Regions from separate parts of the Rossellomorea sp. KS-H15a genome, predicted to be linked through region 1. Evidence: predicted binding sites of a transcription regulator. Region 1 holds the regulator's gene; the other holds the start of a gene.
What was found. The regulator LexA, encoded in region 1, represses DNA repair genes until DNA is damaged. The targets are predictions, from matches to a motif close to CGAACATATGTTCG.
Positions count from the first base shown of each region.

Region 2: a site for LexA is predicted at 3,870-3,883, ahead of M1J35_RS10210 (YhjD family protein). Genes of this name have one in related genera too.

Region 1 is NZ_CP096886.1:2,537,878-2,554,369, reverse strand. Features, by position in the region: gene tkt (transketolase) at 1-1,800, opposite strand, end outside; gene M1J35_RS12965 (DUF896 domain-containing protein) at 1,989-2,222, opposite strand; gene M1J35_RS12960 (YneB family resolvase-like protein) at 2,327-2,977, opposite strand; gene M1J35_RS12955 (cell division suppressor protein YneA) at 2,989-3,315, opposite strand; gene lexA (transcriptional repressor LexA) at 3,471-4,091, shown strand; gene glnA (type I glutamate--ammonia ligase) at 4,269-5,603, opposite strand; gene M1J35_RS12940 (MerR family transcriptional regulator) at 5,641-6,057, opposite strand; gene M1J35_RS12935 (methionine gamma-lyase family protein) at 6,206-7,474, opposite strand; gene hflX (GTPase HflX) at 7,492-8,745, opposite strand; gene M1J35_RS12925 (trimeric intracellular cation channel family protein) at 8,949-9,557, shown strand; gene spoVK (stage V sporulation protein K) at 9,607-10,563, opposite strand; gene hfq (RNA chaperone Hfq) at 10,950-11,183, opposite strand; gene miaA (tRNA (adenosine(37)-N6)-dimethylallyltransferase MiaA) at 11,211-12,170, opposite strand; one part of gene M1J35_RS12905 (IS3 family transposase) at 13,057-13,528, shown strand; one part of gene M1J35_RS12905 (IS3 family transposase) at 13,528-14,414, shown strand; gene M1J35_RS12900 (penicillin acylase family protein) at 14,637-16,492, opposite strand, start outside.
Region 2 is NZ_CP096886.1:1,967,720-1,984,211, reverse strand. Features, by position in the region: gene M1J35_RS10230 (AfsR/SARP family transcriptional regulator) at 1-39, opposite strand, end outside; gene lepB (signal peptidase I) at 250-810, opposite strand; gene M1J35_RS10220 (TVP38/TMEM64 family protein) at 807-1,448, opposite strand; gene M1J35_RS10215 (S9 family peptidase) at 1,734-3,704, opposite strand; gene M1J35_RS10210 (YhjD family protein) at 3,912-4,301, shown strand; gene M1J35_RS10205 (competence protein ComK) at 4,309-4,878, opposite strand; gene M1J35_RS10200 (IDEAL domain-containing protein) at 5,075-5,311, shown strand; gene M1J35_RS10195 (DUF421 domain-containing protein) at 5,448-6,113, shown strand; gene M1J35_RS10190 (hypothetical protein) at 6,151-6,474, opposite strand; gene M1J35_RS10185 (M48 family metallopeptidase) at 6,668-7,939, opposite strand; gene M1J35_RS10180 (AzlD domain-containing protein) at 8,195-8,506, opposite strand; gene M1J35_RS10175 (AzlC family ABC transporter permease) at 8,503-9,222, opposite strand; gene M1J35_RS10170 (helix-turn-helix domain-containing protein) at 9,325-9,882, shown strand; gene M1J35_RS10165 (CotH kinase family protein) at 9,999-11,063, shown strand; gene M1J35_RS10160 (YeeE/YedE family protein) at 11,106-12,356, opposite strand; gene M1J35_RS10155 (AEC family transporter) at 12,488-13,390, opposite strand; gene M1J35_RS10150 (2-hydroxycarboxylate transporter family protein) at 13,461-14,783, opposite strand; gene M1J35_RS10145 (response regulator) at 14,983-15,693, opposite strand; gene dcuS (DcuS/MalK family sensor histidine kinase) at 15,686-16,492, opposite strand, start outside.

The sequences.
Region 1 (16,492 bases):
TTTGTATTCTTTTGATTGCTTTTCGAAACGATCCCAAGAAGGCATGCTCACAACTGAAACACTGATACCGTCTTTTTCAAGGGCATTTTGCGCTTCTACCGCAAGATGTACTTCAGAACCAGTTGCAATCAACAGGGCATCAGGCTGTTCTTTACCTGAAGCAGAGACAACATAAGCACCTTTGTTTACCCCGTTGTAGGCCTTATCAGCCGTACCTTTCAGCGTTGGAAGGTCCTGACGGGACAGAACAAGCATCGTAGGCTGATCTTTCGATTCTAACGATAACCTCCAGGCTGCAGCCACTTCATTACCGTCACCAGGGCGAATCACTGACAGGTTAGGCATGGCACGAAGGGATGCAAGCTGTTCAACAGGTTCATGGGTAGGTCCGTCTTCTCCCACAGCGATACTATCGTGTGTGAACACATAGGTCACAGGTAAGCCCATTAGAGCCGCCAAACGGATAGCAGGTCTTAGATAGTCGCTGAATACGAAGAATGTTCCACCGAATACATGAAGCCCTCCGTGTAGAGCCATACCATTCATGGCACCACCCATACCGAATTCACGGACTCCGAACCAGATATTTCTGCCTTCATAGGATTCAGGCGTGAAATCTTTCTCATCTTTGATCATCGTTTTGTTGGAACCGGCAAGGTCAGCGGAACCACCGATGAATGAAGGAAGATTTTGGGCAATGGCGTTTAACACTTCCCCGGAAGAAGCTCGGCTTGCCAATGCTTTTCCTTCTTCATATACCGGGATGTCCTTATCCCATCCTTGCGGTAGTTCACCTTTGATCGCCGCTTCTAATTGAGTGGCCAGTTCAGGGTGTTCCTCTTTGTATTTAATGAATTGGTTGGCCCAATCCTGTTCTTTCTCAGAGCCAGCTTGTTGGATTTTTTCCTCAAAGCGACTGTAAACCTCATCAGGCACGTGGAAATCCTGATCGAATGTCCACTTGTAGGCTTCTTTGGTAAGCTTCATTTCATCTTCACCCAGAGGTGCACCATGAACGGCAGATTTACCTGATTTATTCGGGGCTCCGTACCCAATGACGGTCTTGACCTCAATCATTGTCGGGCGGGTTGTGTCTCCTTGACCTTCTTCGATTGCCTTGGAAATTTCGTCTAGATCATTTCCATCTTCAACACGGATATACTGCCATCCGTAGGATTCAAATCGTCCCTTAACACTCTCAGAGAAGGACTTATCCAAGTCTCCGTCAAGTGAAATATCATTGGAATCATAAAGAACAACAAGGCGTCCTAATTTTAAATGTGCAGCCAAAGAAGCAGCTTCAGAGGAAACACCTTCCATTAAGTCACCATCTCCACAAATGGAGTATGTAAAGTGATCGACCATATTATATTGGTCTTTGTTATATGTAGTGGCCAAATGTCTTTCAGCTAATGCCATACCAACTGCCATAGCAATCCCCTGTCCAAGCGGACCAGTTGTTGCTTCTACACCAGGAGTGTGTTTGTACTCTGGATGTCCTGGAGTCTTACTTCCCCATTGGCGGAAATTTTTAAGATCTTCCATTGAAACATCGTACCCAGAAAGATGAAGTAGGCTGTATAACAGCATCGAACCGTGTCCCGCAGATAAGACAAAACGGTCGCGGTTGAACCATTCTGGATTTTTAGGGTTATGATTCATGAATCTTGTCCAAAGTGCATACGCCATTGGAGCTGCACCCATAGGCATTCCCGGGTGCCCGGAACCTGCTTTTTCAATCGCATCGATTGATAATGTACGAATTGTATTAATTGCTAATTGATCTGTGTTATCAAACATATGTCAGACATCCTTCCTTTTAATGTACCTTATTAATATTAATCTTCTTTGATAGTTTATACAACTATCTTGAATGATAACATGACTTTATGATCGTTGAAAATAAAAAACCCTTTAAATATCATAAGGGAGTAAAATGAATCAAAAAACTTCCAGGACCTTTCAAAGTTGGCCTGGAAGTTTTTTGATTAATGCATTTTTTTCTTAGTCTGTATATCTTGGATCTTTTTAGGTGTGACTTCATTTCCTTCCGGATCAAAGATTCGTGTATTTTCAATTGTTCCCTTCATCGATTGACGGAACGTTTCTAGATATTCTTTTCTAAGTTTAGTCTGTTCTTTCGCTTCCTGCTCAGTGAGTCCACTACTTTTGGACTTTTTGGCAAGTTCGTTAATTCTATTCATTTTTGATTTTGAAAGCATCTATAAAAACTCCTTTATTGCATAGTTTGCAAACTCTAAAACATTCTAGAAGCAGCGTATCACACTACCGTCATGTTACTAGAATAAAGGAGATAAAACAAGGGTTATGCATGATCAAGGGACGTCATATATTCCTTGAAGCGTCTATGTACCGTAGCTTTGGATACATCGTATCCGAATCCCCTGAGAGTAGCTGCAATCTCAGCGAAGGTTAATTCATTTTTCCTTAATCGCACGATTTCCTCGACCGGAACTTCAATGCGTTCCCTTCCTTCAACATTTCCTTTGTTTTTTAAATTTTTATGAGGCTGAAAGCCATTTTCCACAGCACGCTTCATGCCCCGCTTGATTTTAAGGTTATGCAGCTTGCGTTGATATTCCTCCACCATGCTGACAATGTTGATGACCATAGAATCGGATTCGGATAAATGTAATTCACCACTATGAGTCTGACTGATGATTTTCACTTCTTCTTTTAACAGACAGTGGATAAGGGCGATCTTGGCATTTCCCCTGCCGATTCTTGTTTCGTCCTGGATAAGCACTGCCTCGATTGATTTATCCCTGACCAAGTCCAAAAGTTCCAAAACACCTGGACGGTCCAATTCAAAGCCGCTCGCCTGATCCCTGATGACCGCACTTACTTCATAATGATGTTCGTTTGCCAATTTTACCAGTTCTTCTTCCTGCCGCTCCAATGATGTTTCCTGTGTGTTTTTCTTGGTACTTACCCTGCAGTATATGACTGCTTTCATCTTCTATCCCTCTATTCTTCGTTCATGACCAGTTCGAAATCTGATTGAGTTGATATTGTTTGATTTTCAATAGGTAAAACAAGTGATTCACCAGGCTTGATGGCAAAAGAATTCAATTCGTTCTCTTCCCCAACCCAGGCGATAAATTCTTCCACTGTCATAGAATATTCTTCATTATACTGTTTGGCAATAGTCCAAAGAGTATCACCCTCCTCTACTGTGATACTTTGGTAGGAAGGCTGATTAGTCATATTGATTAATAAATAGCAAGCTGCCGAAAGGACTAAAACAAATAATATAATAATGTAAGAGAATCGATTCCAAATATGTGTTAACATAAATATTACCCCCATACGAATGTTTGTTCTGTTTTGTTGATTTCATTGTAATACGAACACTCGTTTGGTGTCAACAAAATTCGAACTTATGTTTGTATCAATAATCGTGACATGCTATAATGGGAACATAAGATCTATAATAGAGGTGCGTGAACATGACAAAATTGTCGAAGAGACAGCAGGACATACTACAATATATTAAAGTTGCAGTCAGAGAAAAAGGGTATCCCCCTTCCGTACGTGAAATCGGGGAAGCCGTCGGTCTTGCTTCCAGTTCCACTGTACACGGACATTTAGCGAGGCTTGAAAGTAAAGGTCTGATCCGTCGTGATCCGACTAAACCGAGAGCGATCGAAATTCTGGACCTTGAAGAAGATACGATTCCGCGACAACGTGTAGTAAACGTTCCTTTAATCGGTAAAGTTACAGCAGGTCAACCGATTACGGCTGTTGAAAATGTGGAAGAATTTTTCCCATTGCCCGAGCGGATGGCCCCTTCTGATGAGCAGGTCTTCATGCTTGAAATCATGGGTGACAGTATGATCGAAGCCGGCATATTGGATGGGGATTTTGTCATTGTTCGCCAGCAGCAGACAGCGAACAACGGAGATATCGTCGTTGCCATGACCGATGAAGATGAAGCAACGGTAAAACGTTTCTTTAAAGAAAAGGATTATGTACGTCTGCAGCCAGAGAACTCAACAATGGAACCAATCATTTTGCGAAACGTCTCCATTTTGGGTAAAGTGGTAGGGGTGTATCGTCAAGTTCACTGATAATAGCATCGGTATGCATGGATAAGACGGTTATCATTATAATGAAAAAGCCTGAGGTTGGAAGCCGAAATTTCCATCCTCAGGCTTTTTTCATATCGTTTCCTTCCCAGATTCCCTTCTCAACCCGAAATTCGTGCAAAAAACCCTCAACGATATATCGTTGAGGGTTTCTGGTCATTAATACATTTGAATGTACTGTTCACGCTCCCAAGGGTGTACTTGTGTACGGAACATATCCCACTCGATTTCCTTCGCTTCCACGAAGTGTTCGAATATATGTTCGCCAAGGGACTTAACAATGACTTCATTTGTTTTTAATGTTTCAAGAGCCGCATGTAATGTTGCAGGAAGATCCACGATACCTGCTTCTTCACGCTCTTTTTTGTCCATTACATAGATGTTGCGGTCAATCGGCTTAGGAGCCGGTAGGTTATTCTTGATTCCATCTAATCCTGCCGCAAGTAATACAGCCATAGCAAGGTAAGGGTTTGCTGCAGGGTCGACACTTCGGACCTCAACGCGTGTACTTAACCCACGGGAAGCCGGGATACGGATTAACGGGCTACGGTTACGTGCAGACCAGGCAACATAGCAAGGTGCTTCGTATCCTGGAACTAAACGCTTGTATGAGTTGACAGTCGGGTTCGTGATAGCTGTAAAAGCAGTGGCATGCTTAATGATACCAGCAAGGAATTGACGGGCAGTATCACTTAGTTGCAAGTCACCTTTTTCATCAAAGAAAGAGTTCACTCCATTTTTGAACAGGGACATATTACAGTGCATTCCTGAACCATTTACACCGAATAATGGTTTCGGCATGAATGTAGCGTGCAAACCGTGTTTACGGGCAATCGTTTTAACTACCAGTTTGAATGTCTGAATATCATCACAAGCTTTTAATGCATTTGCATATTTGAAATCGATCTCATGTTGTCCAGGAGCAACTTCATGGTGAGATGCTTCAATTTCAAAGCCCATTTCTTCAAGTTCTAAAGCGATATCACGACGGCAGTTCTCCCCTAAATCGGTAGGGGCGAGGTCGAAATAGCCACCGTTATCATTTAATTCCAACGTTGGTTCGCCATTTACATCTAATTTAAAGAGGAAGAATTCCGGCTCTGGCCCAAGATTGAAGTCAGTGAACCCAAGCTCCTCCATTTCACCTAAAATGCGTTTTAGGTTATTACGGGGATCTCCCTCAAACGGAGTGCCATCCGGATTGTAAATATCACAGATCAGACGGGCTACCTTCCCTTTTTCAGCTGTCCAAGGGAAAACCAACCATGTGTCTAAATCAGGGAAAAGATACATATCTGATTCTTCGATACGGACAAATCCTTCAATGGAAGAACCATCAAACATCATTTTGTTATCTAAAGCTTTTTCAAGCTGACTAAGAGGGATTTCTACGTTCTTGATCGTCCCTAAAATGTCGGTGAATTGCAGTCGAATGAACTTAACTCCCTCTTCATTCGCTAATCTTAACACATCATCTCTAGTATACTTTGCCATTTACGTAATTCCTCCTCAAGTTTATTAAAGGGTTTATTTAATGAAAGAAGCGGGACATATCTCCTTGACGCAGAGATGATCGATTGAACCGACCGGAATGGATCAATTCATTGCGAAGTAATTTACGCAGCTCGTCGTCAGATAGATCCTGTCTTGCTTTTTCTTCCTTTTCATTACTTACGTCAGATACGACTTTGTTTTCATTATGGCCGGACACAGAAAAGATCTTCTTAATCCCTGCCATGTTGATACCTTGATCTAACAGATCCTTTACTTCTAATAACTTATCAATGTCATTCAAGGAAAAGAGCCGACGATTCCCCTCGGTCCTTGCCGGGTTTATCAGTTGATGCTCTTCATAGTATCGAATCTGACGAGCCGTTAAGTCCGTGAGCTGCATGACAATACTGATTGGAAATAATGCCATCGTTCGACGAATTTCACTTCCGCTCATCTTGATTCCTCCTTTTATTTTCCTTCTTGAATTCATTATATGTAATGTCAGGAGTTCTGTCAATCAAATGTTAGATTTTCTTACATAAGTAATCAAAAGAATTGGATAGTCCACTTTAGACTATCCAATTACTCCTTTAATATCCTTTTTATATGGTGATTAAACCTTTTTCAATTAAGTTGTCCACCGCTGAGCAAACGGCGATTTTCACATGGGAGTATGTCAACCCGCCTTGAACATAAGCTATATAAGGTGGTCTTATAGGTCCATCCGCCGATAGTTCAATGCTCGCTCCCTGAATGAACGTACCCGCGGCCATGATGACATCATCCTCATAGCCCGGCATATAGTTCGGATACGGTGTGAAATGAGAATTGATCGGTGAGGCTGATTGGATTGCCTGACAGAAAGCGATCATCTTTTCCCTGTCATCAAATTGCACCGATTGTATTAAGTCCGTACGCCTGGCATGAGGCGAAGGGTCTGTGTTCATGCCAAGCCCGGTCAGTAGTGCAGAAGTGAAAACCGCTCCCTTTAATGATTGTGCGACCACATGAGGCGCCAAAAAGAATCCTTGATACATTTCTTGAAGGCTGTAGAGAGATGCCCCTGCCTCCGCTCCGATTCCCGGCGAGGTCATCCTGAAGGAACATGCTTCTACATATTCTTTCTTTCCGACGATATATCCACCTGTTTTCGCAAGGCCACCACCAGGATTCTTAATAAGGGAGCCCGCCATTAGATCCGCCCCGACGTGACAGGGTTCTTTCACTTCGACAAATTCCCCGTAGCAGTTATCTACGAATACAACAATTCCTGGATCAATTTCTTTAATGAAATCAATCATTTCCTTTATTTCTTCAATTGTAAAGGATGGGCGGTTGGCATACCCTTTTGATCGCTGGATCCCAACCATCTTTGTCTTTGTAGTAATGGTCGTTGCCACCTTTTCAAAATCGACTTTTCCAGACTCATCTAAATCAACGCTCTGATAGTCGATATGGAAGTCTTTGAGTGAACCTGTACCCTTCCCTCGGCTTCCTACAATTTCTTCTAATGTATCATATGGTTTCCCTGTTATGTACACCAGTTCATCTCCCGGCCGGAGTATACCGAACAAAGCGATGGAGATGGCATGGGTACCAGAAATGATCTGAGGCCGCACAAGTCCTGCCTCACCTCCAAACACGTCTGCGTATATGCTTTCCAGGGTGTCCCTTCCTGTATCGTCATAGCCATAGCCTGTGGACGGGATGAAGTGAGAATCGCTTACCCGGTGCTTCTGAAACGCTCTCAAAACGTTGAACTGGTTGCTTTCAGACCGTTCATCGATTTTTTTATGTATGTCTTTGATCTCTGCTTCCACTTTCGTCACAAGTGATTGTAATGCCGTTCCATTTACTAATTGTTCAAACATTTGGTGTTGTTTCCCTTCTACTTTTGAAATTTCTTGATGCTTCCTGCTATCGGATGATCTTCAAGGTGAAATCCGGTCATTTCATATACTTGACTCGCTTCTTGGAATTCCAATTTTATCAAGATGGTTTCACTCTTTAATTGGGATAGCAGCTTCCCGTCATTCACAGGGACAAGTACATGATAAGGTAACATTTGATTCTTTACGATTTCTTCTATCTTAACCAGCAGCTTCCCTCGGTCTTCTTCGTTCAAGGCACTTATGAGGATGGTGTCTGATTCGCTGTCGGGAACAAATTCGGGATCCATCTCATCCCGCTTGTTGTATACCGTTAGCTGCTGCAGTCCATCCATTTCCAGGTCTTTCAATAAGGATTGCACTGTCTTTTCGTGCTGACTGTAGTCAGGATTTGAACTATCCACAATATGAAGAAGGAGATCTGCCTCCTTTACTTCTTCAAGGGTAGATCGAAATGCCGCAACCAATGTGGTCGGTAAATCTTGAATGAACCCTACGGTATCTGTCAATAACGTGGAATATCCACTTGGCAAATGCATTTTCCTCGTCATCGGATCCAAGGTAGCAAATAATTGATTTTCTTCATAGGAATCAGCCATTGAAATCCGATTGAACAACGTGGATTTTCCAGCGTTTGTATATCCGACGAGTGCAATCTGGAAAGCTTTGTTCCGCTTCCTTCTCCCGCGGTACCTTTCTCTATGATCAACTATGGTTTGTAATTGCTTCTTAATATCGTCAATCCTCTTATGGATGTGTCGACGATCACTTTCAAGCTTCGTTTCACCTGGCCCCCTGGTGCCTATCCCGCCGCCCAGCCTTGAGAGGGACGCCCCCTGACCGATGAGTCTCGGCAGCAAGTACTGAAGCTGTGCAAGTTCTACTTGTAATTTCCCTTCTCTTGAGCGGGCACGCTGTGCAAAAATGTCCAATATCAGTTGTGTCCGGTCAATCACCCTGCCGTTTAGTTCCTTTGATAAGTTCCGAATCTGACTGGGGGATAGTTCATCATTAAATATGATGATGTCCGCTTCAAATTGTTCTTCCAACAGGACCAGTTCCTCCAGTTTACCCTTTCCGATATACGTACTTGGATGGATCCTGTCACGCTTTTGAATCAAGGTGGCGGCAACTTTTCCTTGAGCTGTTGCTGTCAGCTCCTTAAGTTCCATTAAACTATACTGAAAACGCAGGTCATCATCGTCCAGTTGACATCCCACCAGAATGACTTTTTCTAGATTTTCATTCTTCAAAAAACAACCTTCTTTCTTTCCGTTTCATTCTATTTTCCATCATATCAAATCCGCATCGTAATCTCTATGTAAAAAGCAATGAAAAATGGTTGCAAATAAGCACATACGTGTTAAAATCAGTATGTTTGATTATGACATAACACCACTTCAAGATTCTACATAATGGCATGTAGCATATTGTAATAGGGTGAGGAGGAATGTGTATGACGTGGGAAGTACTGAGTATCATCGGTACCATTGCTTTTGCTATTTCAGGAGCTATCATTGCCATGGAAGAGGAATATGATATCCTCGGTGTTTATATATTAGGGATTGTCACGGCATTCGGTGGAGGCGCCATCCGGAATTTACTGATTGGTGTTCCCGTTTCCGCTTTATGGGAGCAGGGAATGTTGTTTCAGATTGCCCTTCTCTCGATTACGGCGGTCTTTCTGTTCCCCAATAACCTTTTAAAACATTGGAGGAAGTGGGGGAATTTCTTTGACGCGATCGGTCTATCGGCTTTTGCGATTCAGGGGGCGTTATATGCTTCTGAAATGAACCACCCCATCAGTGCAATCATCGTGGCTGCCGTTTTAACCGGTAGTGGTGGTGGAATGATCCGTGACCTTCTGGCTGGACGGAAACCTTTAGTCCTCAGATCGGAAATATATGCGGTATGGGCAGTTTTATGTGGAGCTGCGATTGGACTTGGTATAGTCAATTCAGCGTTAGAGCTATATACCCTTTTCATCATTACAACCGCTTTACGGGTGCTATCCTACCTATATAAATGGAGGTTACCGAATAGAAGTTTACGGGCTCATGTTTAAACATAAAAATGCATTCACAAGTGAATGCATTTTTATGTTTTTCGATTTACTAAGTATGGTGATCTGAAGCCGTTTTAGTAAAGACCAGGTCATTACTGCGGATGGTCAAGAGATCATGCCGATCGTAGCAATTCTCCAACAACAGCCTCATCGCTTGAGATCGTATCGATTTTTCAAGTACATTCCGAACATACCGTCCATTGGAAAACGCCATTGGAGATAATGTGTTTTTCGCTGCACTTAAATGTTCACGGATCTTTCTTTCGGCATCATGACTCAATAAGTATTGCTTTTCATCCAGCATCCTTTTGCCGATTTCCATCAACTGATCTACAGAATAATCAGGAAAATGAAACACAAGGGGAAATCGTGATTGCAGACCCGGATTCAAGGTAAGGAAGTGCTCCATTTCCCTTGAATACCCTGCCAGGATCAAGATAAAGTCATGCTGCCTATCTTCCATATGTTTCACAAGGGTATCGATGGCCTCTTTTCCAAAATCCTTTTCTCCACCTCTGCCCAGTGAATACGCCTCATCAATGAATAGGATCCCTCCAAGTGCTTTTTTCACCAAATCCCTTGTTTTCTGTGCCGTATGACCTATATATTCACCGACCAGATCAGCCCTCTCTGCTTCGATTAAGTGTCCTTTCGAAAGCACGTTCATCTTTAAGAACAGTTTTCCGATGATTCTCGCTACTGTCGTTTTACCAGTGCCCGGATTTCCTTTAAACATCATATGAAGAGCTTGTTTTCCGGCCTTCAGTCCCATGGCTTCCCGTTTTTTATTCACATATATCCATGCATAAATTTCTTTCACCATTTTTTTCATTTCTTCCATTCCGACAAGGGAGCCAAGTTCTTCTTCAATTTCTTTCAACGCTACATGTTCTTGTGGAAGGGACTGAGGAGCCGAATCTACCGTTTCGCGTACTGAACTTCTTTTTTGTGAATTCAATACTATACTGATTTGACCGTTGTTTTTCATTCTCATTGGTTGATCCAAAGATTTCACCTCACCATTCTAAAGACAATATACACATCTAAGATATAAGGGTGATAAACGCCTGTCGTTTTATCTTATTTTTTTCGACAAATAAAAAGAATCCTGTCTATTCCTGCGCTTTCCCGAGAAATAAATAGAATTACGCTGTGAATGCATTTTTCATTTCGGACTCACTTATCTTTTGGAATACAATTTGATACTCTACAAAAGCCCCTTGGTGATTACTTTTCAGGGTCGATTTTTTTATTTTTAAAGACATAGGGTGATGAAGATTTAAGCCTCTCTATTATCCTATTCACTTACTGTACATTTCATTAATTATTCTTGCATTCAACAATCGGACCCAATATAAAAAGCTGCCACAAAGGGCAGCTTTCACACGAACATTAATTTTGTTCTTCAAAATTTATTTGAACATTTCGCTGCGGGGCGAATGTTGAAATGGCATGTTTATATACCAGTTGCTGTTTACCTTCTGTTTCAAAAAGGACGGTAAAATTATCAAACCCTTTTACCTGACCGCGAATCTGAAAGCCATTTAAAAGGAATACCGTTACGAGTGAACCGTCTTTTCGCAATTGATTTAGGAATTGATCTTGGATATTAATGGATTGTTTCATGGTTAGTCCTCCTCTTCTATCTCTACATTACTTATTCGACTTTAATTGAAGCTTTCCTGCAATAAATTCTGAAATGTCCTCAATATTTTTGCTGTGCAAACTTTCTTCTGTCATATCGTACCAGGCAACATCCATTTTGTTTCGGAACCAGGTAAGCTGACGTTTGGCGTACCTTCTGGAGTTTTGCTTAAGGTTCTCTATGGCCGTCTCCAGGCTGAGGGTACCTTCGAAGTAGTCATAAAGTTCTTTATATCCTATCGCCTGTACAGATTGAACGTTTCTCAGGCCACCATCATATAACGCTTTCACTTCTGCTAAAAGCCCTTCTTGCATCATCAGGTCTACTCGAAGATCGATTCTCTCATACAGTTTCTCCCGATCCATGGTTAAACCAATTAACGCAACATCATATTGAAGCTCATGGGTTTGGGAGCTTTGATACTCACTCATCGTCTTACCGGTACAATGGAAAATCTCCAATGCACGGATCACACGCCTCGTATTATTAGGATGAATGTTCCCGGCTGAAACCGGGTCCACCTTAACCAGCTTATGATGAAGCTGTTCAGCTCCATTCTCTTTAAGCTCTGATTCTAACTTTGCACGATAATGTTCATCGCCTGGTGTTTCTGTGAATTGATAATCATATAGGACTGACTGGATGTAAAGACCCGTTCCACCCACGATCAAGGGGATTTTCCCCCGTGAATGAATGTCGGTTATTTTCTTTCTTACAAGATTTTGAAACTCCGCCACTGAAAAAGAGTCTTCAGGGTTTTTTATATCGATCAAGTGGTGGGGTACGCCTTCCATCTCTTCTTCCCTGATTTTTGCAGTTCCGATGTCCATCCTCTTATAGATTTGCATGGAGTCCCCACTAATGACTTCCCCATCGAATCGTTTTGCAAGGCTTATGCTTGTACTGGTTTTCCCTACAGCAGTCGGACCAATAAGGACAATCACTTTCTCTTTATTCATTCTTGTCATACGTTCACTGCTTTCTATGTAACTGTTTCTTTACATATTATCGTACCATAATAATAGAAGGTTTGAAATCACATCTTGTCAGTATTTCCATTTACACCGGTCTTATTCAAAAACAATTTGCCATGGAGTGAATGTACCCTTTACTTACCATAATAAAACGTTCTGATTGTACCGAGGAAAATAAGAGACTCGGACATATCTAATCCATCTTCTCTAAAGACGAACAATAAAAAAATCAGGTAGGATCCCTTGTTACACCGCTTTTGATTTCCATGCAAGACTTCGCTTTCCTCGGGCGGAAGGCAAGCCTCCTCGTCGCTGACGCTCCTGCGGGGTCTTACCTATTCCGCTTTTCCCGTAGGAGTCTTCGTCTTGCACTCCAATCAAAAGCTAGATCCTGCTCTCTACAGTGTATAAACTTTAGCAAAAATTTTAAAAGTCCCGTTTCAAAATGGTTGTTATTCATACAAAGACTTTATAGTTCTCGGATGTTTTGATCATTCGGAGCAAAATGAGTCATTCACATCAGGTAAGTAAAAGTATTTATATAAGTAACGGTAATTGATCATTGGAACTTTATATTGGTTTATGCAATGGGACTCTTCAATGTTGCAGTGAAACACTTACGCTTGGAAAGTTGATTGGAGCGGAAGTTGCTCGACTCCTGCGGGAAACGCTGGACAGTAAGAAAAGCGGAGGCGGCTCGCCCAGCCCCGACAAGCATAAGATGAATGGGCCTAGAAGGCGTCTTTTGCCTTCTTGGTCCATTTAGCTTATGACCTCGAGGAGCTAGCCGCCGTAGCTAGACAGGTGAGACCCCGCAGGGCTTTTGAGTTGCCCCCCTATTGTTGGACACCCCAACCAACAATAGGAGGTGCCAGCACGTATGGCCAAGTTTACTCAAGAATCTAAACTGAAAGCTGCTAAACGTTATCTTAATGAACTCGTTAGTTATCGAGATCTTGCCAATCAAGTGGGGGTTGATCAATCTGTTCTGCGCTATTGGGTGATGTTAGTTCGTCACCACGGGGACCAAGCCTTTACCTTTCCCTATACAAACTATCCTTCTGCCTTTAAACTGAGGGTAATTCAATTTATTACGGAGAAGAATTGCTCCATTCGAGAGGCATCAGCCATTTTTCATATCCCAGACCCCTGTATGGTTCGTAGGTGGGTGAAAAAGTGGGAAAGAGCTGGAGAAGATGCCTTCGGATCATTAGAAATGAGGCCTTCTACAATGACATCTAACCATAAGAATAAGAAGATCAAAGATAACTCTTCTAACCAAACGATGGAAGATATGAAAAAAGAACTGGAATACCTACGTATGGAGAATGCGTATTTAAAAAAGCTAAATACCTTAGTTCAGGAAGAACCATCACCAACGAAATCAAAGCGAAAGTAGTATTTGAACTAAGGAACGAATTCCCGGTGACTAGAATGATAAAAGTAGCTAAGCTTCCTAAAAGTACTTACTATCACATCACAAAAAAATTAGACCAACCAGATCCTGATCGTAAATGGAAAAGAAGAATTAATTTCATCTATCATAGACACTCAGGACGTCTTGGGTACCGTCGCATTACGGACGTTCTTCAAGAAAAAGGTCACGATATTAACAAAAAGAAAGTTCTTCGGATCATGAGAGAATTGGGCCTTAAATGCATTGTGCGAATGAAAAAATATAAATCCTACAAAGGGAAAGTTGGCAAAGTGGCTCCCAACATCCTAAATCGTAATTTTAGAGCCGATAAACCTAATCAAAAATGGGTGACAGACGTAACGGAGTTCAAACTGTTCGGTCAAAAGCTCTATCTGTCCCCCATTCTAGACCTATTTAACGGAGAGATCATTACCTATACGCTCCAATCAAGGCCGACATTTGACTTGGTCGAGAAGATGTTAGAACAAGGATTAAAACATGTAAATGAAGACGATGAGCTCTTAATCCATTCAGATCAAGGGTGGCATTATCAAATGGCTCAGTACCGAAGGACACTGAAAAAACATAACATCACCCAAAGTATGTCTCGTAAAGGAAACTGTTACGACAACTCGGTAATGGAGAACTTTTTTGGGATAATGAAGTCTGAGTTCCTTTACTTACAGGAATTTGATAGTATCGAGCACTTTAAAGAAGAACTGAAAGAATACATGTATTACTACAATCACCTGAGAATCAAATCAAGGTTAAAACGAAAAAGTCCGGTAGCTTATCGAGTAAGTACTGAATTAGCTGCTTAGAAATTTAAGTGTCCAACATTATGGGGCCAGTGCATTTAGCCCGAGGAGGCTCACCGCCAGCCCCGCGGAAAGCGAGCAACTTGAGCTGTAATCAACCACTACTCACTACATCCAAAACCACCTGTATTTACGTATACAGCTAAATGATAAATCCGAACGATTTCGAATGATCGTTCGGATTTTCTTTTAACAAAACTCTTTTGTCTCAACCTCTTAGACTTGTTATGGTTTTAGTATCAATTGATCTCCTTTCGAGCCTGCAAGTGAGGTTTTATGATAATCTCCATTTACCCAAGCGTCAATTTGATCTTGATACCATTCACTCTTGTAATGACCCGCCTGTCCCGGGCCGACAATATGATAGCCGTTCTCCATATCGGAAGTATCGATCGCGAATCTCCATGAAGCTCCGTGATTCACGATACCTTCGTCATTATAACTTGCAGCTTCCACTGTGACCCTGCTCCCACCTACAGGTACAGGATCTTTTTCATTTAAGAACCTTTTTAAAATAGGGGAAGCGCTTGACAATGGATGTTCGAAGTAGACTCTATGGTACATTCCCCACTCCCATTCTTCCATGGAAGATCCATATGCTTCCTCAAGCTCGCTCAGTGCACCTCCAAGGGATTTAGCCAAAAATGTCTCGTATCCTTCTTGATCTGCAAACCACTCGGACTCCTCTCCTTTATGAGCTTTTCGGATGAGTTCATCCACAACACTTTGACGCCCTTCAAAGAGCTTCATCATATCATCCGGTACATCCTTTTCAAAAAGTCCCGTTGATATTTCGTTCATCCACTGATGAAAGATCAGGGGTGCAGCCAAATCTTTATCATCCAAATAATTCCATGATTTCAACATCTCAATGGCTTTCCTTTGATCACCATTCAATGAAACGGATTCCATATCCTTAATAAGGATAGGAACAAATTCCCGTGCATGCAAATTCAATTGATCCATTTGCAATGCTTTCATATCAGAAATCGTCAGATCACTTTTTCCTTCTAAGTATTCTGAGATTCTCATATATCGATACGGTTGTGCCCAGTGATGACTGATATGGTAAGGATAATCATCTGTTACAACTTTATTATTCGCTGTTGCCACATAGCCTGATTCAGGGTTGATCACTTTCGGAAGTTCGTCAAAGGGAATGAAGCCCTGCCAGTCATAATCAGGGTCCCATCCTGGAACAGGCAGTAGCCCATCCCCTTTTTTCCTGATCGGAATCTTTCCATTTGCCTTGTATGCAATCGTGCCATCTTTAGAAGCAAATACGAAATTCTGGGTAGGAACATGAAAGTCTTCCAAGGCTTCTTCGAATTCGTCCCAGTTCTTCGCCTTATTGATATTGATGATGGCGGAGAGCTCAAGACTCGGATCCAAAGCGGTCCATCTCATGGACATTACTTCTTTTGCCTCATCTTGATGAGCAAACTCCGAAATCACCGGCCCATGCCTCGTTATGGTGACTTTATAAGGTATGGTCCCACCATCTTTTACCTTGATCGGTTCTTGTACGATGGTTGCCTTTTCCCATTTCCCATCATACAAAAACAGATTGGGATCTTCCTCGCTACGCTTTTCAATATACAAGTCCTGTACATCGGGACCTGTGTTGGTGACCCCCCATGCAATCTGTTCATTATGGCCCAGGATAATCCCGGGAATTCCGGCAAAGATCACTCCACTTACATTGACTTCAGGTGATTCGAGCTGCATTTGATACCATATGGAAGGTGTCCCCAGTGATAGATGTGGATCATCTGCCAGTAATGGCTTTCCGCTTTTTGTCTTATCTCCGCTGACAACCCAGTTATTGCTTCCGTTAAATTCCGGCGGTATGACTGCTGCAGCGAATGATTGCTTGAAATCAATCTGTAACTCTCCTATATCTGAGAGAATGGTAGGTGCATCTTTCGGATAAGTCGGAAACAGGTCATAAGCCTTCTCCTTCGACAGATTATCCAACGCCCAGTACCTGAAGGCCTGTCCCTGCCAATGCCCCCCCAAGTCGAAAGCCATGTATTTCCCTATGGTCAAAGAATCAATCGGTGTCCATTTCTCAGGTTTGT
Region 2 (16,492 bases), 570 kb from region 1:
CACTAATTTGTAATCTGTAACCGTTCTCATCTTTTTCATTAAGCTTGGACGCCTAATGTAGGAATCCTTGACAACAGGCGGCACAAATTTGGTTTCAATGATTGGAATTTCCGCTGTCACATAACCACCCTCAAAACGAACGAATTTTCTTACTATTCTATCATATTTATATTGGTCAAAGGTGGATAACTAGTACATAATCGGCAAAAAAAGAAGGCGTCCCCATCATGAGACGCCTTCTTTTTCGTTCTATTTTCTAAACTGTACATCCCATTCATTGATCGGCCAATAGCGAAGGTCCACTTTCCCGACAATCTGCTCACGATCCACAAATCCGAAATAGCGGCTATCCATACTTCCCCTGCGATTATCCCCGAGAACGAAGATCTTACCTTTAGGGACTGTTTTTTCTCCTGTGATTTCCTGCAGGGTAAAATCACCCGTCAGCTTACTGCCGATGTACTCCTGCTTGAATTTCTCTAAATAGGGTTCTGGATAGTACTTCCCATTCACATAAAGTTTGTCATCTTTGTACACGATTTTATCACCAGGCAAACCAATGATCCTCTTCACATAATCTTCTTTTTCATTTGCATGGAACACCACTACATCAAAGCGGTCCAGTTCTCCTATATGATAGCCGATTTTATTGACAACCAGTTTATTTCCATCCTGCAGTGTCGGCATCATCGATTCGCCTTCCACCACATAGTTGGAGAAGAGAAAGGTCCGAATGATGATGAATATGATTAATCCAATTCCCAAGGCTTTGATCCATTCAAGTCCTTCTCTTTTTACCTCTTCTCTCAATTTGATTCCTCCTGCTTTTTCCGTTCGATTCGTTGGTCTAATTCCATTTTCTTATTCAGATGTATCTCAATTCTTTTTCCGATAAACCATAACACAAAAATAATAGCCACAACGATTACAGTACGAATTGGTTGTTTAACTAATGATATAATATCATATCCTATAAAACTAATGGTGAATATCATCACCATTTTCCCCGTTACCACTGCCAGCATATATTGAGCAATGCTGATGGAGGATAATCCTGCCACCACATTTACAACCGCAGACGGAGTAAACGGGAAACACAAAAGGATGAACAGCGGTCCAAACCCATGCCTGTCTACCCATTTTGTCAATCGATTCACTTGCTTATTCTTCCTCAAGAAGCGAAAGACCCTTGTCTCCCCGTATCTTCTTACCAAAAGAAAGACGATCAGGGCACCAAGCGTCGCACCGATCCATGAGAACAAAAAGCCCCACCATAAACCGAATGCATTCGCATTGGCCGTCACAAACACCACCAGGGGCAGGAACGGAAGAAATGCCTCCAGCAATGGGAGGAGGATTCCGGGAATCGGTCCAAATGAACGATATTGCTGAATCAATTCCATCATATTTTCAAGCGTAAACCAATTTTTTATCGTATTGATATTCATATTATATGTTTCCCCTTAAACGACCATGAACTTCGCCTTCACTTCTTACTCTCTCATCATATCACACCGGAACAGGATTTCCATATTGCAATTTGACGTGTCGTTTTTATTAATACACGTTTTCCTAAAGCGGGGGATTGTAAACCTCATCCGGCAGGGTAATTTTTTTCATGACGGGTCCTTGCCCACCTGTCGAACGTCTAAGGATGGCCGTTCCCCCTCTCCCTATTCCGTTTCCCTCAAAAAAACTGCCATCCCCACCGGAATGACAGTTCTCCCAATCCTCTATAAATGCTCCCCGAACCAGTCGAGTATTTCCTGCAAACGGGCTTCCCGCATGGATGGCTTTCCTGTACGGGAGAGGTTATGGTTGGATTCCGGGAAGCGGACGAACTTCGTCTCTTTATTCTCCCGTTTTAATGCGATGAATAACTGTTCTGCCTGCTCGATCGGACAGCGGTAATCCTTTTCACTGTGAAGGATCAATAACGGAGTGTCCATATCCTTCACATAGGCGAGGGGAGAGTGCTTCCACAAAGTTTCAACGTCCCCAAGGTCGCTTTGAATCTGCCACTCGGAGAAATAGTAGCCGATATCACTCACTCCATAAAAGCTGATCCAGTTACTGATCGATCGCTGGGTCACAGCTGCTTTGAACCTGTCGCTGTGGCCGATGATCCAGTTGGTCATGAAGCCTCCATAGCTTCCACCGGTCACACCAAGGCGGGATTCATCGATGAAAGGAAATTTCTTCAGTGCGTAATCCACTGCCTTCATGATATCTTCGTAATCCCCTCCGCCATAATCACCCCGTACGGCATCGACGAACTCCTGACCGTAGCCGTGACTTCCTCGGGGATTGACGTATAAGACAGCATAGCCGGAGTTTGTGATGACCTGGAACTCATGAAAGAATGTGTTACCGTACATCGTATGAGGACCCCCATGAATTTCCACGATAAGGGGATACTTCTTTCCTTCCTCAAATCCCGCAGGTTTCATGATCCAGCCTTGGACCGGCATATCTTTCGCCCCGTTGTACATGAACGATTCCGGACAGGACAGTTCCCTCGCGGCAAGCAGATCCCCGTTTAAACGGGTGATGGTGGTGAGTTCTCCGGTCGGGACATGCAGTGTATACAATTCCCCTGGTTCTGTCGGTCTGCTCATTGCCAACAGGATGGTTTGGCGGTCCGAATCCAGGTCGAATCCGTAGACATGCTGCTCTTCCTGTAAAAGTGCAGGATAAATGGCCCCCTCGATGTGAGCATAATAGAGGACCGTGTTCCCCGAGTCCGATGCCAGAAAGTAAAAACTTTCATTGTCCTTAGACCATTGTATCCCCGTCCGTGACGAGCCCTGGATGCTGTCGCTGTTAAGGTAATCCCCTACCGGCACATCCATCCCTTCAGTCAGGCAAACGGAGTATCCGGTCTCAAGTCCGTGAATATATATCTTATTATGAGTTGCGTTTTCAAATTCACGATTATGGCCAATATAGGCAAGGTGCGTGCCATCCGGAGACCAGCTTGCTTCCCCGTAGTATCCCGGCTCCCCGTTCACTTGTTTCATCTCTCCAGTGTCAAGGTGAAAAAGATATAAATCGGACTGGAATGAAAAGTCCCTGTCTTCTTTCCTGTCTGTCGATACGGCAAGGTACTTTCCATCCGGGGACCATGAATGAAGCGTGTAGTCATGTTCATCATCCGTGAGCCTTTTCATTTCCTTCGTTTCTACATTCACATATGCTATCTGTGAATATGAATCATCATGGAAGCCGCGATCATCACTTTTATATTTCATGCTTGTTGTTACAAAAGGCTTTGGCTTTTCCTCTTTTTCGTCTTTGTGATCAAACGTTCCGCCTTTCTCTAAGCGAATGGTTAAGGCAATCTTTTCACCGCATGGGGACCACACAGGATTCGAGACCGCAACCGGACAGTCCGTGACCCGCTCTGCTTCCCCTCCATCCCGTCGGATGAGATAGAGCTGATTGACACCGGACCGGTTGGAGATGAAAGCAATCCTCCTTCCATCAGGTGACCATCTTGGTGACGAAATCCTCTGTTCCCCAAACGTCCATTGACGAATGGATTTTTCTTTTAGGTCGATACTATGTAAGGTTGAGAAATATTCATCTTTTTCTTTACACATCACCGTTTGAACGAATACAGCTTCATCTCCACCCGGTGAGAGCCTTGGATCCGATACAGCCTTTATTTCATAAAGGTCTTTTATGGCCATGCTTTTCTTCATGCTACGGCACCTTCCTTTCATTCTGTACCCTATATATTTTCGACATTGAAAATGCGAATCCCTTCACGGATAAAAACCTGCGATCCCCTTCATAATAGAAACAAATTCAAATTCTACAATTTTCCCTATTGAAAGTAAATTGAAATCAACGTAAAATATGAAATACGAACACACGTTCTATACCAAAGTGAAAAGGAGTCTTTTCATATGACAAGGATACCGGAGACCGATCGGAATATTTTGGAGCAGGCAATCTATCTGCCCATGGTGCTGACGATATTGAATCGCGACCTGCAAGTCGTCGACAGCAGCCCATTTAAATTAAAGAGACCGTATTTAGAGATGATCGAGGAGACGATGAAGGTCATTCAGGGAGAACTGGCCCACGTTAAAAAGTATATGAGGACGAATAAGATGAAGGTGGAACGGATTCAATCGGATGATGCTTTCACGATGTACATGTTTTTGTATAAGGGATATGAAGAGCACCATAATTACTTCAATCCACGCCTCCGGAACCGGGTGGAGGATTTAATGAGACATTATCTGTTCCGCCGTTTCACGGAAACAAAGACAGATACAACAAAAGAAGCGTGACAGTGGCTCACGCATCGGTTTTGTGTATATGTCGATTCAAATAGAACGTTTTTACATTATTCATTTCACTCTGGACCTTCGTATTATATTTACTTTCCATTTCAGCGATCCGCTGTGTATAGGCAATGCGTAGATCCGAGGTGCGGAGCATTTGGTTTTCAAAAGAACTGTAAGAAATGGGAACCGTACAGGATTCATTGTTTTGCAGGAAGATTCGTGTTGATCCATTTGTCAACCGTTCATATCCCCGGACATGGGAGTGGGAAATCCATGCACATTCCTGCTTTACTGGAGAGGATGTCGGGAATAGATAAATGGACATATCAGGGTTGACCATGATGGGGGCTTTGTAGATGATACCCGTAAGTTTCTTCGTACCTTCTTTCCTGCCTTCATAAGAACAGCCAAAGAATTCACAACTTTTCTTGAGGATATCAAAGGGTTTAAACGGAGAAATCAATACGTCATCCACCTCTATTATTTTCGTAAATGTCCTGGCGCCATATTCCATAGGCTGAAGGATCATCGTATGGGGATTCACTTCATATTCTTCTATAATTCGAGATTTTTCTCTCATTTCATCGCCTCCATTTACATTTTTCACCAAAATAATACCACAAATTTCGAGGGTTGTCTCTCATATTTTTAAAAATTCTGATATTTATCCCCTTCTACTGTTTTATGAATAAAAAATTATCAGAATATTTAATTTTTTGGTTGAATTTTTACTACTTACCCCATATACTAATAAAAAGAATTCAGGGGTGACGTATATGGAAAGCAAAAAGTCCTATACAGAAATGATGAAAGCCGCTGCCATGACCCGGAAGAAAGCCGCTGAAAGAAGCGTAATGGAAATCTATATCGATATGGTCCTGCATGAAAGCATTTTAATGACACAGAAATCCAAGCTCTTAATTGACATTGATGCCGCCCTGGATACAAAGGATAAAGCACTGTTCATGAAATTATCAAAGGAATTAAATGAATTGAACGTAAGTTACGGATAATCATAAATGGCTGACTCCACCTCCCGAGTCAGCCATTCCCTTTTTATCGGACGGGCCTTTGGTACCTTCACGTGCATGACTTCCTCCCCATTGGCTAATCCTAATGGGGAATCTATACACGATGGAGCGAATCATCATGATCCTATTGATAAAAGTTCTGGTCCTCTACCTGATCACCATAGCGGCTATGAGGCTGATGGGTAAGTCTACAATCGTCCAGATGACCCCTTATGACCTGGTGGCCATCATCATCGTCGGGACCATTGCCTCTGAACCATTGATTTCAACAAAATTCTGGCCGACCATCACAGCCCTCGTCTTTCTTGTCGGACTCCATGTGCTGTTTTCATTCCTTACGTTAAGTCAATGGGGAAACCGGTTCTTCCTGGGAGAGCCTACATTGTTAATAAAAGACGGGGAAATATTGGAAGATAACCTGGAAAAGTCAAAGATCTCACTCATTCAATTAACATCCATCCTCAGATCTCAAGGATACCCGAAGATTTCAGATGTGGACTATGCGATGCTCGAGCCCATCGGTGAAGTGAGCATTATCCCCAAGGTAGAAAATACGCCGGTGACAGTGGAACATCTCAAATTGAAGATCGACGATGAAGGCCTGCCGATTTCGGTCATAGTGGACGGAAAAATCCAAACCAGGAACTTGAAGCTCCTGGGAAAATCGAAGGAATGGCTGGAAACACAACTAACCAACTCCAACCTGCACCATAAAGATGTGATCTTCGCCTATATGACGGAAAAAGCGAAAAACCTGGTTATCAGCAAAAGAGAAAAGGCCTAGTGGATGACCAGGCCTTATTCTTTATGCCTTCAAGATTTCAATGGAAAATGTCCCCATAAGCTTTTATTGTTAAATAGAATACGACTACAGTGTAAATCAAGGCTGTCCAAAATGATATCGAGTGATAGAATCTCTTCTTCTTTTTCCCTTTTAACAAGTTGTGGATCCTCTGATACCGATAACCACCACCGTAAGCATAAATGATGATCAAAGTGATCAATATCCCAATGATCAATGACCATTCCATCATTGGGCGGCCAGTTTCAAGATAACTCCAAAATGGCAATCCCACTAACACCAACATAGTAAAAGCAATCTTGCTAAAGTACAACAACAGTTTTTGGTGTATGATTCCTTCCATCCCCTACCACCTCTCCATCCAATTTTCATGATCCAGCCTTTAGATATATTACTTATTTTACCATAAAAGTTATAATTTAGAGAAAACATTTTTTACTTAATCTTTCTGTTATCATAGCTGGTTGATCCTTTCCCCGTTCATTCAAAAATAAAAAAAAACGAGTCAATATAGCTTTGACTCGTTTTTTTTCTCTTTACTCTTTTTTCTTCTCCGCTTCGTATTCCTCAAGCATCGACAGGCGTTCAAGCATTGTAGGATGTCCGTAACGGAAGATCTTCACCAACAGAGGCGGATTCACTTGGGATAATCCCACCTTCGATAACTTCTGGAAGGACGAGATGGCCGACTCCTTATCACCGGTCATTTCGATGGCGTAGCGGTCCGCCCTCGTTTCCTGGTACCTGGAAATCCAATTGCTGAGTGGACTGATCGTAAACAACAGCATGGATGTGATCATTAAAAACAATGGAAGTGAGCTCAAGTTCGAGACTTTCGAAACTTTCAAATCATCACTGTGATTGGCCACGATGCCCCTCATCAGCTTAGCCGTCAGGAATAGTCCGAAGAAGGACAGAACGAGATAGATCCCGATTCCGATATAGATATGCTTTTCCACGTAATGGGCCATTTCGTGGGCCATGACGAAGAGGATTTCCTTGTCTGTCAGCTTTTCAAGGGTCGTATCCCATAAGACGATCCTTGAATTGGACCCTACCCCGGTGACATATGCGTTAAGGGAATTGGTCTTCTCTGACATATCGACTTCAAACACGTGATCAGCAGGGATATCGGCCCTGTCTGCAAGTGAGAGGATCTGCTCTTCCAATGCTTTATCCTTCAATGGATAGAAATCATTGTAGAGGGGATCTATCAGTACAGGCTGAACAAACATCATGAAAATCGTGAATGGCACAGACAAAGCCCAGGCGGCAAGCCACCAGCGCTGTTTAAAGCGTTTCATCAAGGCATACAGGACTGAGACGATGATGAACATAAGCAGATAATTCACCCAGAAATCCGTGATTTCGTCCTTCATCCACATGGAAAACGTCTGAGTGGAAATGTGGTAGCTTTTTGAAATCTTATATGAAATATACTGCAAAGGGAAAATAGCCACAAATGAAGAGATCGATAACCAGAATAAGAAAATGGCCGTTTGAAGGAACCCATTCTTCACGGTCCCCCTCGCCCATTTTTCAAACACACGGGATACTCCGAAAATCAGGATCAGGAAATAGAATAACCATTCATACGGAGTGGATAAGAAAAATAATAGATTCTTGATTTTGGAAAAGTCCTCACTCAACAGAATTTCTTTATTATTCATAAAAGTGGCCGGGTCCGCACTGCTTCCCTTATACGTTTCAGGTAAAGTGGAATCCGCCAGGAAAAATAAGTACACATATAAAAATAAGCCTAATAGCAAGTAAGCCAATATTGACCTGAGCGCCCATTTTCTAGCCAACATACTTCCTCCCTTCGTCTTCACTACTATATGTAATACCCTGTCCAAAGTTTTAGAACCTAAACACGGACGGTGAATGAAATGGTCCCGTCCGGGAAGGGAAAATCGTTTATCTGACGTTCTGGTGATTTACGTACCACATATCCGCCATATCTTCATTATATCTGCCAGGATAAATTTTTATCTGTCATTTTTCAAATTTATATAGTACGTCCAGGTTCCATAAAAAAAAGCCACGATTTAAATCGTAGCCCTCTACATTAAAAAGACCGAATACAAAGACAAAACGGAGATCGCCCCGATCACCACAAGGATCACGTTGGCACCCAAAAACGCGATGGCAAAGGCAGCCACCGTCCCCACTGCCCCAAACAGGAGGTTCCCTTCCTGTATCAGAAGAATACTCGGGAAAATCAACGCTCCCAAGACAGCAAAAGGGACATTCTTCAGCACTCCTTGAAAAAAAGGTGGAAGTTCCTTTCCCTTAAATACGAGGAAAGGGAGCATTCTGGGTATGTATGTCACTACGGCCATTCCAATGATCATCCACACAATGGCAGGATTCATATGGTTTTCCCCCTTTCTTTCAGCATGATGACTGCCTCAACGATCACGGCAGATGCAATCGTGGCGGCCACAATCGACCAGCCGTTTGAAAGGTTTGTCGTAAATAGGAGGGTGCTATTCAGAGCCCCTGCGACAACGGCTAAAAATGTGACCTTGACGCTCTTTTTCAAAGAAGGGACGAGAAGTCCGACAAACATGGCATACAAAGCAATGGTCATACTGGCCTGGAGGAAACCGGGGAGGATTTCTCCGATAAAATATCCCACACCGGAATTCACGACCCAACTGCCGTATGAAATGAGCATAACCCCAACGGCAAACCCCGTCCGCACTTTCCCCTCTTTGACACTGATGACCGTGAAGGTTTCATCCGTGATGCCAAACGCATAAAAAAGCTTTTTAAACAAACGGTCTTCTTCAAGTTTCTCACTTAACGAAGCAGACATCAGAAAGTGACGGATGTTTACAATGAACGTTGTTAGAATGATTTCAATCATTCCGGTACCCACCGCAATCAGGCTCAAGGATATGTATTGAGCAGCCCCTGCGAACACGAGCATGCTCATCAAGATCGTCTCCGTCACTGTAAGCCCGGTTGTGCGTGCCAACAAGCCAAACGTCAGGGCCACAGGCATATATCCAATGGCAATGCTGATGCCACCCTGCAGGCCATAGCGAAAGTCACTCACTTTTTTCGTAGAAAGAAGTGCTTCCATCCCTTCACATCCTTTATAATAAGTGTTATTCACTATTTTAATTTTTTGATAATTTATTATATTATACATATAGACGTTATAATAAACAAGAGGAGTTTTATCATGGAAAATTTCCCGATACAAATTGGTGAGAATATCAGAAAGATCCGGAGAGAACGGGGATTCAGCCTTGAACAAATGGCTGAGCGGACAGGGGTCAGCAAGGCAATGATCGGTCAAATCGAACGTGGGGATTCGAACCCTACCGTCGCCATTCTGTGGAAGATTGCCAATGGCTTGAAGGTATCCTTTTCTTCCCTCATTGAGAAGCCGAGCAGCCAGGTGTCCATCATTCATTATGAAGACGTGCAGCCTGTGCTTGAAGATGACGGCAACTACATTGTGTATCCCATCTTCCCTTTCGATCCCTTAAAGAAATGGGAAAGCTATCGGGTGGAAATGAAACCGGGTTGTACCTATCGGAATGAAGGACATACGAAGGGTGTAGAAGAATACATCACAGTTCTATCAGGAGAGATCACCCTGAAGATTGCAGAGGAAAAGTATGAGTTGACGGCAGGAAGTTCGATTCGGTTTGCCGCTGACTCCGGTCATCAATACTCCAATGAAGCGAATCAGGAAGCTGTCTGCCAAATGGTCATTTATTACGGGGAAGAGTAAAGCAGTCATGAAATGGAACCTCCATTTCATGACTGCTTTTTTTTCTCACGTCGTGTCAAACTTTGGAACCCACCAATATACTATTACATCTTTAAGTTGAGAGGAGAATAATGAACATGACTTCTTCCCTACCCTCATTTGACCTCCAATTCGATCATGCTGATTTACGGGAGCTGGAACGTGATGTATGGAGCAACACTTCTGTTCCGGCTCAATTGAAAATAGAAGATGCCGTACATGACATCCATATCCGGTACAGGGGATCCTATACACGGGAACTGGAAAAAAAGTCGTATCACATAGAATTTGGCAAACAACAAGACCCGGATGAATCCTCAGAACTGCACCTGAACGCAGAGTCCCTTGATCCCTCCCATTTCCGGAATAAACTCTCCCTCGATTTCATGAGGGAACTGGGCATCCACACACCGGAGAGTCAGCATGTATTCATTACCCTGGAGGGGGAACCCCTTGGTTTATACCTTCAGCTGGAATCGGTGGATGAGATCTACCTGAAAAAGAGAAACCTTCCCCCGGGGACGATCTATTATGCGGTCAGCGACAAAGCTGACTTCTCACAAAAGGGAAAACGCGGCCTGACATCAGGATACCAGCGAAAACTCGGACATATGGAAGATGATCATACCCTCATCCACTTCATCAAGAGAATCAATTCACCTTCAACCTTCCAACATGAAATCCCCCGGCTCTTACACATTGAAAACTACTTGAGGTGGCTTGCCGGGGCTGTCTGTACAATGAATAATGATGGATTCACCCATAACTACGCTTTGTATCTGAACCGGAGGGATCAACAATTTTCCATCATACCGTGGGATTACGACGCTACATTTGGAAGACGGGTAAACGGGGAGGTCATGGAATGGGATTATGTACCGATTACGGGGAAAACGAAAAACAAACTGACCACACAGCTAATGAAACGATCGGGCTACCGAAAACGATATAAGGATATATTGGAGGAAATTCTTGAAACGACGTTCAATGTGACACACCTTGAAGACAAAGTGATGAGCTTACACTCTTCCCTGAGACCCTATATCCTGATGGACCCCCATTTTCAGAGGGATATTGATGTGTATGACCGGGAACCTTCCTTCATCCTTCAGTTCATTAAAGATCGCGGTGCTTACCTGAGACAGGAATTAAGGTATCTCTAATAAAAAATAAAGCGTGGGAACAAGAAATTCCCACGCTTTCCATTAACAGAACGTATCCTTCGGTTTTGGAACGGACAAGCCGAACAGAGGACGAAGATAGAGTGCAAGGAATGTGCCGGCAAGGGCCAGAACTCCCCAGATGTAACCGTGAAGGCTGAAGGAAGCAATTCCTCCGAAGTACGCGCCGATGTTACATCCAAATGCCAAGCGGGCACCATATCCCATCAACAGTCCGCCAATGACCGATGCCATGGCATTTTTACCAGTGATCTTATTGAAGCGGAACAAACCTCCGGCTGCAGAGGCCAGGAATGCTCCAAGAATGACACCGAAATTCAATACGGTAGTAGAATCAGCAAAGATTGATGCTTGAAGGGCCTCTGCATTGGCTCCTGACCAATAGCCCCAGCTGGCAACATCTACACCGAACATTCCGGCAACCTTGGATCCCCATAACGCAAAGGCCGATGTAATTCCCCATGGATTTCCCCGCGTCATGAGCGTTAGGGCATTCAATACCGCAAGAACGATGGCAGCTGCAATAAGTGGCCAGGATCCACGGAAGATCCGCTTCCACCCTTTTGCAGACGGAAGAACTGCCATGCGCGGAGGATTCTTCTTCTTTTCGATCCGAAGGGTGACCCATGCAACGAATGCGAAGAATAACATGGACACGACCCACGCGCCGAAATAACCCAGTCCTGTAGACGTGGCCAGCGAGATCGGCTTAAAGGAAGGAAGCTCCTCTGTCCAAAATGGAAGATGAGCCGCTCCGACGGTTGCACCTACAATAAAGAATAACAGCGTGATGAACATGACGGAACGCCCTCCGCCAATCGCATAAAGGGTTCCGGAAGCACATCCTCCCCCCAGCTGCATCCCGATCCCGAACAGAAAGGAACCAACAATCAGGCTGACACCGACTGGTGACACATAGCCTGTCGCTTCCCCTCCAAAAAAGGTGTACCCTGTAGCAAGAATTGGTGCAAACAAAGTAACCGCAACGGCGAGCATTACCATATGGGCACGCATCGCCTGGCCGTTTCCGACAGACATCACCCTGCGGAAGGCAGAAGTGAAGCCGAATCGTGCATGAAATAATGTATATCCTAACAGAAGTCCGAGAACGAGAAGCACGGTTTGGGCGATTTCCTGTGTAAAGAGCAGGTAGAGACCAAGAACCGCTGATACGATGATCCCACCAGCCACTAATGACGTCTGTGGTGAGTTCAATTCGGTACTCTTTTTCTCGGGACCTTTTTGTTCATTGATTGGTTGAACATATTCAGCCATAACAAATCCTCCTTAATCTTATTGATTTGGTTGGAATTTATTTTACAATAGTAATGGATTCTTCAGAATCTGTCAAAAGATGAGCTTCCATAAAAAAACCACCTGAGTGAAAACACTCAAGTGGTTTTACCTTATGAAACCAGTGCCAACATGACCGGAATCGTCACGATACTCAAAAGGGTCGTGACCAGCGTACTTGCTGATACGAGATCAGGTTCCGTATTGAATTGCAGTGAAAACATCGTCGTATTGGCAGCAGTCGGCATGCTTGCCAATATAATAAGGATTGAACCAAGTGTCGATGAAATCGGCAGCAGGGAGACGATCGCCAATGCCAGAATGGGCGAAGCGACCATTCTCATAATCACGATGAAGGATAATGCGCTTCTCTCCACTTTCTTCCCGCCAAGAGTGGCCAGCTGCATCCCGAGGACCACCATGATTGTAGGGATCGTGGCTTGTGAGATCAAATCGATCGTTTGATGTAGAAATAGTGGAACGTGAAGGTGCAATACCTGGAAGGCAAGCCCGATAAACGCTCCATATAAAATCGGCATCTTGACGATCTTTATCCAGATTTCCTTTGCTCCCCTTGCTTTGTCACTCCCGCTAATAGCGTAGTATAATCCGATCGTATTCATAAGGAAAGATTGAATCACCATCATGATGACGGCATAGCGAAAACCGAGTTCACCAAACCCGAACAGAATGATGGGTACACCGTAATTACCCGAATTCATGAAAACGCCGGAAAGGATCATGGCCGATTCTTTCGGTTTTGAGTAGTTCCTGAACGCAGCCACTATTTTAACGGAAAGAATCAATATGACACAAAGTGCGAGGCAAAAGAGAAAAATATAAAGATAGTCCGTATTCAGTTCATTTTCGTAAAAGGTCTTGAAAGCCAGGAAAGGATACATTAAGTAGATGGCCATCTTCGAAATCGAATTGATTTCAAAGCCAAGTTTCTTTTGGCCCATATATCCAACGGCAAAGACCAGTAAGGCAGGCAGTACAATCAATATTACATCCATTTATGTCACCACAATCTATTGAAATGAAAGATAGGCCTGACTACTAGAGTCAAGCCTAAGTGTACCATATTTACAGGAGTGGGATGATTAATCCGGCTAACAGCAGGATCAATGCGCCACCCAGTCGTGAAGAAATCTGTGCGAATGGCATTAGCTCCATTCTTTTGGATGCTGACAACACGGCAACATCCCCTGTTCCTCCCATATTCGCCATACACAGTCCCGCGGTGATGGCTGCTTCGATCGGATAAAAACCGACCAGTTTCCCAAGGATCGCTGCACCGATGATCGCCCCCAGGACCACTCCGAGTACGGTCAGGATATATTGAAGAGTCAAAGCTTCAAGGACCGTATTCAAATCCGTGTACGCAACACCGATCCCGAATAGTAAAGCGAAGGTCCAGTTAGCCGCTACAAATTGATACCACTGACTCGCTCCCTCTACAACATTTTGAGGAATGATATTTGAGATCTTCGCCACTGCCACCAGAATGATCATGATTGCATAAGGATGAAGAGGCAGAATGGATCCCAGCAGGGTACCAACCGTAAAGAATGTCAGGGCAGCAAGTAAGCCAACTCCCATCTTCTCAATATGATACTTCTGCTTTGTTTTCTCATAGGTAAAGCCTTTCATGAGCTGGCCGTTTCCACTCAGGGAAGGGACCTTTTTCCCGATAATATCAAGAACCGATGCGAGAATGATGGCAAATACATTTCCCAACGCAAGTGCCGGTACAAGCATCGATATATAGTAGCTCGGATCATTCCCCATCATTTCTGAATAGATCTGACTCATCGGCACTGCGCCGGCTCCCATTCCACCACCCATGATGGGCATGGTAATGACAAGGATCGCTTCTTTAAGGGTAAAGCCGACAAGAGATCCAAATATACCGGCTACAATGATCGCTCCGGCCACTGCACCGAAGATGGGGAGAAAGTAGCGAAGGCCCACCTTCACCAACACCTTCGAATTCATCCCCAATATACTTCCGGTAATTAACGCCGCAATATAAAAATTCAAGAATCCACCTGACTTCATAAAGTCGGTCATGGATGTGACCGTGGTTTCAGGAAGCAATCCGGCATAGACCATATAAGCCGCGCCGAAAATCGCGATGATGGCACCGCCTCCAAGGAATGTTTTTACGATGGGGGTACGGTCTCCTGCCCATCCAAATAATTCACCAAGGACCATCATGACGAGAAGGCTTCCGATCATCCCTCCCGGCAGATTCCCCGTGTACATGCTAACCAGCGTAATCCCCGCGAAGACCAGGAACCAAAGGATCGGCATACTAAAGATTTTAAGAGAACGATCTTTCGTATCCGTCACATCCTCTTTTGTTTTCCCATTTTCATATGAAAGTGTTGATGCAGGTTGTCCCATTTTGTTCATCCCCTTTGTCGATTTATAAGTACGAGCTGAATACTGTACCACTCTTTCCAGTACTCACTTCCTTACACCCCTGTAATCGCACTTTAGCAACCGCTTACATGATACTCATTTTATGAAAACGCTTTATGATTTCATAGATTATGAAACTATTGTTTGTTTTTTGAAATTAAAATAAGCAGCCATAAGCTGCTTATAAATAACTTTCGATTCTCGGGATATTCATTTTTTTCAACGAATACTGATATACCGGCCTTCCGATTCCATAGACCAAAGTTTCATCCACAACCCCGATTTCTTTCAAGAACCTCAGGTACTTTCTGATCGACACCCGTGAAATGGACGTCACCCCCGCTATATCATCTGTTGAAAATGACTCTTCTTCGAAACTGACAAGCTCTTGATAAATAGACGCCAATGTACTTCTCGCCAACCCTTTAGGAAGGGACAGCTTCTCCCGGGTTTCCTGGACATCGCGTAATAAAAGCAAATCCAGTTCTCCCTGTTCGATGGTAGAATGCTTTTGAAGCATCTGATTACTCTCCCGGTAAGACGTCAACGCTTTTTTAAACCGTTCGAATTCAAAGGGCTTGATTAAATAGTCGACCACGCCCATCCTGAGGGCACTTTGAATATTCTCTACTTCTGATGCCGCTGTGATGAGGATGACATCCATTTCCAACTGTTCCATGCGTATTTGCTCCAATAAGTTCATTCCCGTTTGCTTCCCGGGCAAATAAACATCCAATAATACCAAGTCCACCTTTAACTCAGTTATCTTCTCCATGGCATCTTCAATGGAATTCGAAATGCCGATTAAATGAAATCCATCGATCTCTTCCAGATACCTTTGATTAAACCGTGCCACCATTGGATCATCTTCCACGATCAATACATTAATCACCTTTCATCGCCTCCTTATATGAAGCCTGAACGATCATGGTCGTTCCCGAACCTTCCTTCGATTCAACATGCAGGGTCCCATTCAGCTTACCGATACTCTCTTTCACCAGGAAAAGACCGTAGCCCCGTCCTTCTCCCTTAGAAGAATACCCCTTGATGAAAATATCCTCAACCATGTCTTCCGGCATCCCTATTCCTGTATCCGTTACTACGATTTCAAGCTGACCATCCTCAAAAAACACCTCCATCAACACTTCCTTTTCCTCACAACCCATCGTTGCATCAATACTATTATCCAATAGGTTTCCAATGATGGTGATCAGCTCATGGGTAACGGCCGGGTCCCTTGGTTCCGGAAGAAAATCGTGACATTCGATGGTTAACCTAACGTTCTTTTCCCTCGCGTAGCTCAGTTTCCCCATGATAAAACCGGCCAGGGCAGGGTCTTTCACTTTCGAGGTCACCCTGCTCACTTCATCGACACGGAAGGAAACAAGTTCTTTCACATACCGGCCTAAGTGGCTGTAATCCCTCATCTTTACGAGTCCCAGAATGACATGCATTTTATTCATGAATTCATGTGACTGAGCCCGGAGAGCTTCTGCATATGATTTTACACCGGTTAGTTGTTCCGCCAACTGATTCACTTCCGTCTTATCACGGAAGGTAGAGATCGCACCCACCACCTCATCATTGACGATCAATGGAACCCGGTTCACGAGTATCGATACCCCGTTGATCGTCTGCTCTTCGTCAAGCTCGGGTTTCCCCGTCTCCATCACCCGTTCCAGACGGGAGTG